Regions from separate parts of the uncultured Pseudomonas sp. genome, predicted to be linked through region 2. Evidence: predicted binding sites of a transcription regulator. Region 2 holds the regulator's gene; each other region holds the start of a gene.
What was found. Region 2 encodes sigma-54, which starts transcription at its own class of promoters, with help from an activator protein. Its sites were predicted from a motif close to ANTGGCATNNANNTTGCTNT; they were not measured.
Positions count from the first base shown of each region.

Region 1: a site for sigma-54 is predicted at 1,632-1,651, ahead of glnA (type I glutamate--ammonia ligase). Genes of this name have one in related genera too.
Region 3: a site for sigma-54 is predicted at 1,995-2,014, ahead of Q0V31_RS17190 (CmpA/NrtA family ABC transporter substrate-binding protein). Genes of this name have one in related genera too.

Region 1 covers NZ_OX044366.1:926,746-929,904, forward strand. Annotated here, with positions in the region: gene thiI (tRNA uracil 4-sulfurtransferase ThiI) at 1-1,418, opposite strand, end outside; gene glnA (type I glutamate--ammonia ligase) at 1,746-3,155, shown strand.
Region 2 covers NZ_OX044366.1:472,497-475,655, forward strand. Annotated here, with positions in the region: gene lptB (LPS export ABC transporter ATP-binding protein) at 1-627, shown strand, start outside; gene Q0V31_RS02305 (RNA polymerase factor sigma-54) at 766-2,280, shown strand; gene raiA (ribosome-associated translation inhibitor RaiA) at 2,470-2,778, shown strand; gene ptsN (PTS IIA-like nitrogen regulatory protein PtsN) at 2,794-3,159, shown strand, end outside.
Region 3 covers NZ_OX044366.1:3,682,770-3,685,928, reverse strand. Annotated here, with positions in the region: gene Q0V31_RS17195 (ANTAR domain-containing protein) at 94-672, opposite strand; gene Q0V31_RS17190 (CmpA/NrtA family ABC transporter substrate-binding protein) at 674-1,870, opposite strand; gene acnB (bifunctional aconitate hydratase 2/2-methylisocitrate dehydratase) at 2,103-3,159, opposite strand, start outside.

The sequences.
Region 1 (3,159 bases), 450 kb from region 2:
TCGCTCAACAGATGATGGGCATGCAAACGGCTCATGACGCCTTTGTCGCAATACAGCAGGTATTGGCGCGCAGCATCCAGCTCTTTGAACTTGCTGTTCAAGGCGTAAAAAGGCAGCGCCTGTACCTCGATGCCGGGCAGCTCGAGAGGCTGCTCTTCGGCGTTATCCGGGTGGCGAATGTCGATAATCACCTGGCCGGCCAGGGCTTCACTGACTTCTTCGACCTGTACATCCTTGCCCAACTCATCGATCACCCTGTCGATCGGCAGCAAGGTTGCACGCTCCAGGGCGCGGTCGAGCACGGTCATATCGAACTGAGCTTCCTCATGCTCGACACGCAGCTTCTTGGCTTTGGTGGTCGGATTGACCGAAATCACTCCGCAGTATTCCGGCATGTGCTTGGCGAACTCGGCGGTGCCGATCTGCGTGGCGGTGTTGATGATGTCTTGTTTATGACTGGCCAGCAGCGGACGCAGCACCAGCATGTCGGTGGCCGAGTCGATCACCGCGAGGTTGGTCAACGTCTGACTGGAGACTTGAGAGATCGCCTCGCCGGTCACCAGCGCCTCAATCTGCAAGCGCTCGGCCATACGCGTGGAGGCACGCAACATCATGCGCTTGAGAATTACGCCCATGTGGCTGTTGTCGACCTTGCCGAGAATCTCACCAAGGACTTCCTCGAACGGCACGCTGATAAACAGTACGCGCTGTGAGCTGCCGTATTTCTGCCAGAGGTAGTGCGCCACTTCCATCACGCCCAGCTCGTGAGCACGGCCGCCGAGGTTGAAGAAGCAGAAATGCGTGACCAGACCACGGCGCATCATCTGATAGGCGGCGACGGTGGAGTCGAAACCACCGCTCATCAGCACCAGGCTTTGCTCCAGCGAACCCAGCGGATAACCGCCCAGGCCTTCGTGCTGGTGATGGATGACGAACAGGCGCTGGTCGCGGATTTCCATGCGCACCACAACATCCGGATCTTTCAGCGAGATACCGGCCGCACCGCACTGCTGACGCAGTTGGCTGCCGACATAACGCTCGACATCCATGGAGCTGAACGCATGTTTGCCGGCACGCTTGCAGCGTACGGCGAAAATCTTGCCCGGCAATTGATCAGCGAAGTGCAGCTTGCACTTTTCCAGCACGTCATCGAAATCACCCAGCGGGTACTCATCAACCTGAAGAAAATGGGTGATGCCCGGCGTGCAGCTGAGACGCTCGATCATCGCCTGCAGGGTTTTCGGCTCACTGATCTGGGTTTCGATTTCCAGGTTGTCCCACACGCCGCTGACCTGCAGCTGGGGGTCGAACTCACGCAAAACCGAACGAATATTCTTCGCCAGCTGCCGGATAAAGTGCTTACGCACCGGCCGACTTTTAATGGTGATTTCTGGGAAGACTTTAACGATCAGTTTCATGGAAACAATGAGTGCCGAGGCCGCGAAAAAACAGGGGCGCGGATTATAGCGGAAATTGCTCACACTTTGATCAAAAATCCTCACACAGCAAATAACGCACCATATAGGTGCTCTCAAGAATTATTACGCACCATTATAGTGCCGATATTACCTGAATTGCGCCATACGACCCAGGAAAGCCCTTAATTTCAGGGCTCACGCCCACTCCCGTGCACTGGCATGCAATTTGCTCTCTTGTGAGGCAGGATGCGCCGGTGGACTATGCCGCCGGCCGTACCAAATAATTGAGGGGCTCAGCATTCGAGCCTTAGCCACCTGGAGGACAGCATGTCGAAGTCGATTCAACTTATTAAAGAGCACGACGTGAAGTGGGTAGACCTGCGCTTCACTGACATTCGCGGCAAGCAGCACCACATCAGCATGCCAGCACGCGACGCACTGGATGAAGACTTCTTCGAAGTCGGCAAGATGTTCGACGGCTCCTCCATCGAAGGCTGGAAAGGCATCGAAGCTTCCGACATGATCCTGCTGCCGGATGACAGCTCCGCTGTCCTGGACCCGTTCACCGAAGAGCCAACGCTGATCCTGGTCTGCGACGTGATTGAGCCGTCGACCATGCGGGGCTACGAGCGCGACCCACGCGCCATCGCCAAGCGTGCCGAAGAGTTCCTGAAAACCACCGGTATCGGCGACACCGTATTCGTCGGCCCGGAGCCAGAGTTCTTCATCTTCGACTCCGTTAAGTACAAGTCGGATATGTCTGGCTCGATGTTCAAGATTTTCTCCGAACAAGCCTCGTGGAACAGCGACGCCGACACCGAAGGCCGCCAGGGCAACAATGGCCACCGCATCGGCGTGAAAGGCGGCTACCTGCCGACTCCGCCAGCTGACTCGGATCACGAAATCCGTACCGCCATGTGCAACGCTCTGGAAGAAATGGGCCAGTTCGTTGAAGTGCACCACCACGAAGTAGCAGCCGGCCAGAACGAGATCGGCGTGCGCTTCAACACCCTGGTGACCAAAGCCGACGAAGTACAGACCCTCAAGTACTGCGTACACAACGTAGCCGAAGCCTACGGCCGCACTGCGACCTTTATGCCGAAGCCGCTGTATGGCGACAACGGTTCGGGCATGCACGTACACATGTCGATTTCCAAAGACGGCAAGAACACCTTCGCCGGTGAAGGCTATGCCGGTCTGTCGGATACCGCCCTCTACTTCGTTGGCGGCATCATCAAGCACGGCAAGGCGCTGAACGCCCTAACCAACCCAGCCACCAACTCCTACAAGCGCTTGGTGCCTGGCTTCGAAGCGCCGGTGATGCTGGCTTACTCGGCACGCAACCGCTCGGCCTCGATCCGTATTCCTTACGTTGCCAGCCCACGCGGCCGTCGTATCGAAGCACGTTTCCCGGACCCGGCAGCCAACCCGTACCTGTGCTTCGCGGCACTGCTGATGGCGGGTATCGACGGCATCCAGAACAAGATCCATCCTGGCGACGCAGCCGACAAGAACCTCTACGACCTGCCTCCAGAAGAGTCCAAGCTGATCCCGCAAGTGTGCGGCAGCCTGAAAGAAGCACTGGAAGCACTGGAAGCCGACCACGACTTCCTGCTCAAGGGCGACGTATTCACCAAGGACTTCTTGGAATCCTTCACCGAGCTGAAATCGGAAGAAGAAGTTAAGGTTCGCACCTTCGTACACCCACTGGAATACGACCTGTACTACAGCGTCTAAGCCA
Region 2 (3,159 bases):
CTACTGGGCCCCAACGGAGCCGGTAAAACCACCTGTTTCTACATGATCGTCGGCCTGGTACAAGCCGACCAAGGCCGCGTGATGATTGATGACCTCGACGTCAGTCATCAGCCGATGCATGGCCGTGCGCGCGCCGGCATTGGCTATCTGCCGCAGGAAGCCTCGATTTTCCGTAAGCTCAGCGTGGCCAACAACATCATGGCCATCCTGGAAACCCGCAAGGACCTCGACGGCGCCGCTCGCCGCAAGGAACTTGAAGGCTTGCTGCAGGAGTTCCACATCAGCCATATCCGCGACAACCTCGGCATGAGCCTGTCCGGTGGTGAACGCCGCCGCGTGGAAATTGCTCGCGCCCTGGCGACCAACCCCAAATTCATTCTGCTCGACGAGCCGTTCGCCGGCGTCGACCCGATTTCAGTCGGTGATATCAAGCAGATCATCCACCACCTCAAGGCCAAAGGCATCGGTGTACTGATCACCGACCATAACGTCCGCGAAACCCTGGATATTTGCGAAATCGCTTATATCGTCAGCGATGGCCAGCTGATTGCGGAAGGTGATGCCGAGACGATTCTGGCCAACCAGACCGTGAAAGAAGTGTATCTGGGGCATGAGTTCAGGCTGTAACCACGGCTTTTCTCAAGCCTACTGCAGCCAAGGCTAGGCAAAACCTTTAGAGTCAGGCATATAATTTGCTTCCTGGTGGCGTTTTTCAAAAACGCCCTGTAGTGGATTGCGCACAGACGCCGGTAAATAAGGTCTGCAATGAAACCATCGCTAGTCCTGAGAATGGGCCAGCAGCTGACGATGACACCGCAGCTGCAACAGGCCATCCGCCTACTCCAACTGTCGACCCTGGATCTACAACAAGAGATCCAGGAAGCCTTGGAGTCCAACCCGATGCTCGAACGCCAAGAAGAAGGCGATGATTTCGACAACTCGGACCCCATGGCCGATGGCGCAGAAAGCGCGACGCCCAACGAGCAGCCCGAGACGCCCTATCAAGAAACCACTTACCAGGAAGCCACACAAACCGTGGACAACCTGGAAGAGGGTGATTGGGGGGACCGCATCCCGAACGAACTACCGGTCGACACCGCCTGGGAAGACATCTACCAGACCAGTGCCAGTAGCCTACCCAGCAGCACCAACGATGACGACGAGTGGGACTTCACCACCCGCACATCCAGTGGCGAGAGCCTACAGAGCCACCTGCTCTGGCAACTCAATCTGGCCCCAATGTCAGACAAGGATCGCCTGATCGGCATAACCTTGATCGACTGCATCAACGAACAGGGTTATTTGGAAGAGACTCTGGAAGAAGTGGTTGAGGCCTTTGACCCAGAACTGGACATCGAGCTCGACGAAGTCGAAGCCGTGCTGCACCGTATTCAGCAGTTCGAGCCCACCGGCATTGCCGCACGCAACCTCGGTGAATGCCTGCTCCTGCAACTGCGCCAGCTGCCCGCAAACACACCGTGGATGAGCGAAGCCCAGCGCCTCACCGGCGACTACCTCGACCTCCTCGGCAGCCGCGACTACAGCCAACTGATGCGCCGCATGAAGCTCAAGGAAGATGAGCTGCGCCAGGTTATCGACCTGATTCAGAGCCTCAACCCGCGCCCCGGCTCGCAGATTGAATCCAGCGAGCCGGAATACGTGGTGCCCGACGTGATCGTGCGCAAACACAATGAACGCTGGCTGGTGGAGCTCAACCAGGAGGCCATGCCGCGCCTGCGGGTCAATGCGCAATACGCCGGTTTTGTGAAGCGTGCCGACTCCAGCGCCGACAACACCTTTATGCGCAACCAGCTGCAAGAGGCGCGCTGGTTTATCAAAAGCCTGCAAAGCCGCAACGAAACCCTGATGAAGGTCGCCACGCAGATCGTCGAACACCAGCGCGGCTTCCTCGACTATGGCGATGAGGCCATGAAGCCGCTGGTTCTGCATGACATCGCCGAAGCCGTCGGCATGCACGAATCAACCATTTCGCGGGTCACCACGCAAAAGTTCATGCACACCCCGCGCGGTATTTACGAACTGAAATACTTCTTCTCCAGCCACGTCAGCACCTCTGAAGGCGGTGAATGTTCGTCCACCGCGATCCGCGCCATCATCAAAAAACTGGTCGCAGCGGAAAATGCGAAAAAGCCGTTGAGTGACAGCAAGATCGCTGGTCTACTGGAGGCACAAGGTATTCAAGTCGCTCGCCGCACGGTCGCCAAATACCGTGAGTCCCTCGGCATTGCGCCCTCCAGCGAGCGCAAACGATTGATTTAAGCGGCAGAACAAGGAAGACAGATCGCACCGCGCAGAACACGTCAGGCTCGGTCTTATCGCTCAACAGCCATACAGCTCTGAGCAATCAGCGTAAACCCTGATACGTTCTGCCTACGTCTTCCATGCCACAGTGTTCCGGCGGCAGGCCTCTCGCCTGTCTCTTACACACGGTAACAAGGAGAAAGCGGTATGCAAGTCAACATCAGTGGACACCAGCTGGATGTGACCGACGCCCTGCGCGACTATATCGGCGAAAAACTCGGCCGATTAGAACGCCACTTCGACAAGATCACCAACGTACAAGTCATCATGGAGGTCGAGAAACTCAAGCAGAAAATCGAAGCGACCCTGCATATTGCAGGCGGTGAAGTGGTCGCCAATGCCGAGCATAACGACATGTACGCCGCCATCGATTTACTGACTGACAAACTCGATCGACAACTCATCAAATACAAGGAAAAACAGCTCGATCGTCAACAGGGCGCCATGTCCCGCTGACGTCGTCTATCTCCTATGATCCGACTTGAAACCATCCTGACCCCCGGCCGTTCCTTGGTGAACGTGCCGGGCGGCAGCAAAAAACGTGTTCTCGAACAAATTGCCAACCTGGTGGCGCGCGAGCTGCCTGACCTGGACGGCCAAGATATTTTCGAAAGCCTGATTGCCCGTGAAAAACTCGGCTCGACCGGCTTTGGCAATGGCATCGCCATTCCGCACTGCCGCTTACCGGGTTGTACCGCACCGATCAGCGCCTTACTGCGCCTGGACGCAGCAGTGGACTTCGACGCCATCGACGGCGCGCCAGTCGACCTGCTGTTTGTGCTGCTGGTACCAGAAGCCGCCACTGATGCTCACCTAGAATTGCTTCGGCAGATAGCC
Region 3 (3,159 bases), 3.2 Mb from region 2:
AGCTGTAGGGTGGGTTGAGCGAAGCGTTAGCCACCGGATTAATCGGCGGGTAACGATGCGGCGCACCTCAATCCTGCTACATGCGTTGCGTTCTTAGCTGTCGAGCATATCGTGCATGGCGATGATCTGTTCGGCCACCTGCACCAGCTTTTGCTGGCGACTCATGGCCTGGCGGCGCATCAGGGTGTAGGCCTGCTCCTCGTCGCAGCTTTTCATCTTCATCAGCAGGCCTTTGGCCAGTTCGATGCGTTTGCGTTCGGCCAGCTGAGCGTCACGCGCCTGCAGCTGCGCGCGCAGCGCCTGATCGCTCTCGAAGCGGGCCATGGCCACGTCGAGAATGGGCTGCAGGCGTTGGGCATGAATACCTTCGACGATATAGGCGCTGACACCGCTCTGGATAGCCTGGCGCATCACACCGGGGTCGTGTTCATCAGTGAACATCACAATCGGGCGAGGCTTGTCGCGGCTGACCAGCACCACTTGTTCCATGACGTCACGGCCAGGTGACTCGGTGTCGATCAGGATCACGTCAGGGCGAAGCGCCTCGACCCGTGCCGGCAAGTCGATGGTCAAACCGGATTCATCGATGACTTCAAAACCCGCCTCGCTGAGGGCTATTTTCAGGCGACCGACTTTCTTCGCCGTGTCATTGATCAGCAGGATGCGCAGCATATTAACGGCTCTCCTGTTTGGCGCAGGTGGGGGCATCTGCCAGTGCGTGCAGGGCAAAGCTGCGTGCATAGCCGGCCGGGTCGCTACCGTCCCAAGTGTGCCCATCGAGTAACTGGCTGCTGCGCATTTCACCTGGTACGTCGATGCCGAGTGCCTCGGCCGCCTGTCGATAGAGCTCAAGTTGCTGTACCTGGCGGGCGATGGCTAGGTAATCCGGGTCTTCGATGAGCAGGCCCCAGCGGCGGAACTGGGTCATAAACCACATGCCGTCAGACAGGTAAGGCTGGTTGACCGTACCGCCCGCGTGAAAGCGCAATGGATGAGCGTCCTGCCAGGCATGGCCCAAACCATCCTGGTAGTGGCCGAGAAAACGCGGCTGGATGGCCGGTAGTGGCGCATTCACATATGCGCTGCCGCTGAGCAATTGCGCGGTGCTGCGTTGGTTTTCTTCACTCTCATCGATAAACCGGCTGGCTTCCAGTACCGCCATGATCAGGGCGCGAGCGCTGTTTGGGTGCTGCTCGGCAAATACACGGGTGCAACCCAGCACCTTCTCCGGGTGGTCGGGCCAGATCGCTTGGCTGGTGGTCAGGGTGAAACCCATCTGCTCATCCACGGCCTGAGCACTCCACGGCTCGCCAACGCAAAAACCATCAATACGTTTGGCTTTGAGGTGGGCGAGCATTTGCGCGGGAGGCACGACCACGCTATCAACATCGCTCAGGGGGTGGATGCCTTGGCTGGCCAGCCAGTAATTCAGCCACATGGCATGGGTGCCCGTGGGGAACGTCTGGGCGAAGGTTAATTTTGCCCCAGACTGGTGCGCGTGCTGCGCCAGTGCGCCAGCAGTGCTCACGCCGGCCGCTTGCAGCGCCGGCGACAAGTTGATGCTCTGGCCGTTTTGATTAAGCCCCATCAGTACGGCCATATCCGTGCTGGGCGCACCGCCGAGGCCCAACTGCACACCGTAGATCAAGCCATACAAGCTATGGGCTGCATCCAGTTCGCCACTCAGCAGCTTGTCGCGCAGGGTCGCCCAGGAGGCTTGGCGCTGCAGATTAAGGGTTAGGCCATGTTTCTCGGCGAAGCCTTGGGTGGCTGCAACAATGACTGAGGCTGCATCGGTGAGGGCCATAAAACCGATATTCAGAACCGGCTTTTCGGGGCTATTGCGGCGATCGATGTGGTGCTCATTCATGCTGTTTTTCCGTACCCACATAAAAAAGGTGTCGCGCATAACGCCAGCTCGGGCTGGCGATACGCACGACACCGTTGTCGAGAGAGGCCGTTTCCGTCGCTGGAAAAGCTTTAGGCCTTCAGTCAAAGCAAGGCATATGCCATTTATCTGAGCGGGGTTAGCGAGGCGGAAAAGAAAAAGCCCCGCACTAGGCGGGGCTTTTCTTTAAACGTACAGCGTGATGCGTTGCTCGTTAAGCTTGCACGACCGGAATGTTGGCGTTCGCAGCAGCTTCACGGAACTCGGCGATCTGGTCGAAGCTCAGGTAGCGGTAAACGTCCGCTGCCATGGTGTCGATTTCCTTCGCGTAGACCATGTATTCCTCAACGGTCGGCAGCTTGCCGGTGATTGCCGCGACGGCCGCCAGTTCGGCTGAGGATAGGTACACGTTGGCACCATCGCCCAGACGGTTGGGGAAGTTACGGGTCGACGTCGAGACCACGGTGGAGTTCGCCTCAACGCGTGCTTGGTTGCCCATGCACAGCGAGCAGCCTGGCATTTCCAGACGTGCGCCGGCCTTGCCGAAGATGCCGTAGTAGCCTTCTTCGGTCAGCTGGTGCTGGTCCATCTTGGTAGGCGGCGACAGCCACAGGCGAGTCGGCAGCGAACCGTCGACTTTTTCCAGCAACTTACCGGCGGCGCGGAAGTGACCAATGTTGGTCATGCACGAACCGATGAACACTTCGTCGATCTTCTCGCCGGCAACGCTCGACAGCAGACGGGCATCGTCCGGGTCGTTCGGTGCACAGAGCACTGGCTCGTTGATCTCGGCCAGATCGATTTCGATGATCTCGGCGTACTCAGCATCTTTGTCGGCAGTCATCAGCTTAGGATCGGCCAACCAGGCCTCCATCGCTTGAGCGCGACGCTCCAGGGTGCGTGCATCGCCGTAGCCTTCGCCAATCATCCAGCGCAGCAGGGTGATGTTGGAACGCAGGTACTCGGCAATCGCCTTTTCCGGCAGCTTGATGGTGCAACCGGCAGCGGAGCGCTCGGCGGAGGCATCGGACAGCTCGAATGCTTGCTCGACCGTCAGGTCGTCCAGGCCTTCGATTTCGAGGATGCGGCCGGAGAAGGCGTTGACCTTGCCCTTCTTCTCGACGGTCAGCAGGCCTTTCTGGATGGCTGCGTAAGGAATCGCATGGACCAGGTCACGCAGGGTGATGCCAGGCTGCAGCTTACCTTTGAAACGCACCAGGATGGACTCTGGCATATCCAGCGGCATCACGCCGGTGGCTGCAGCGAACGCG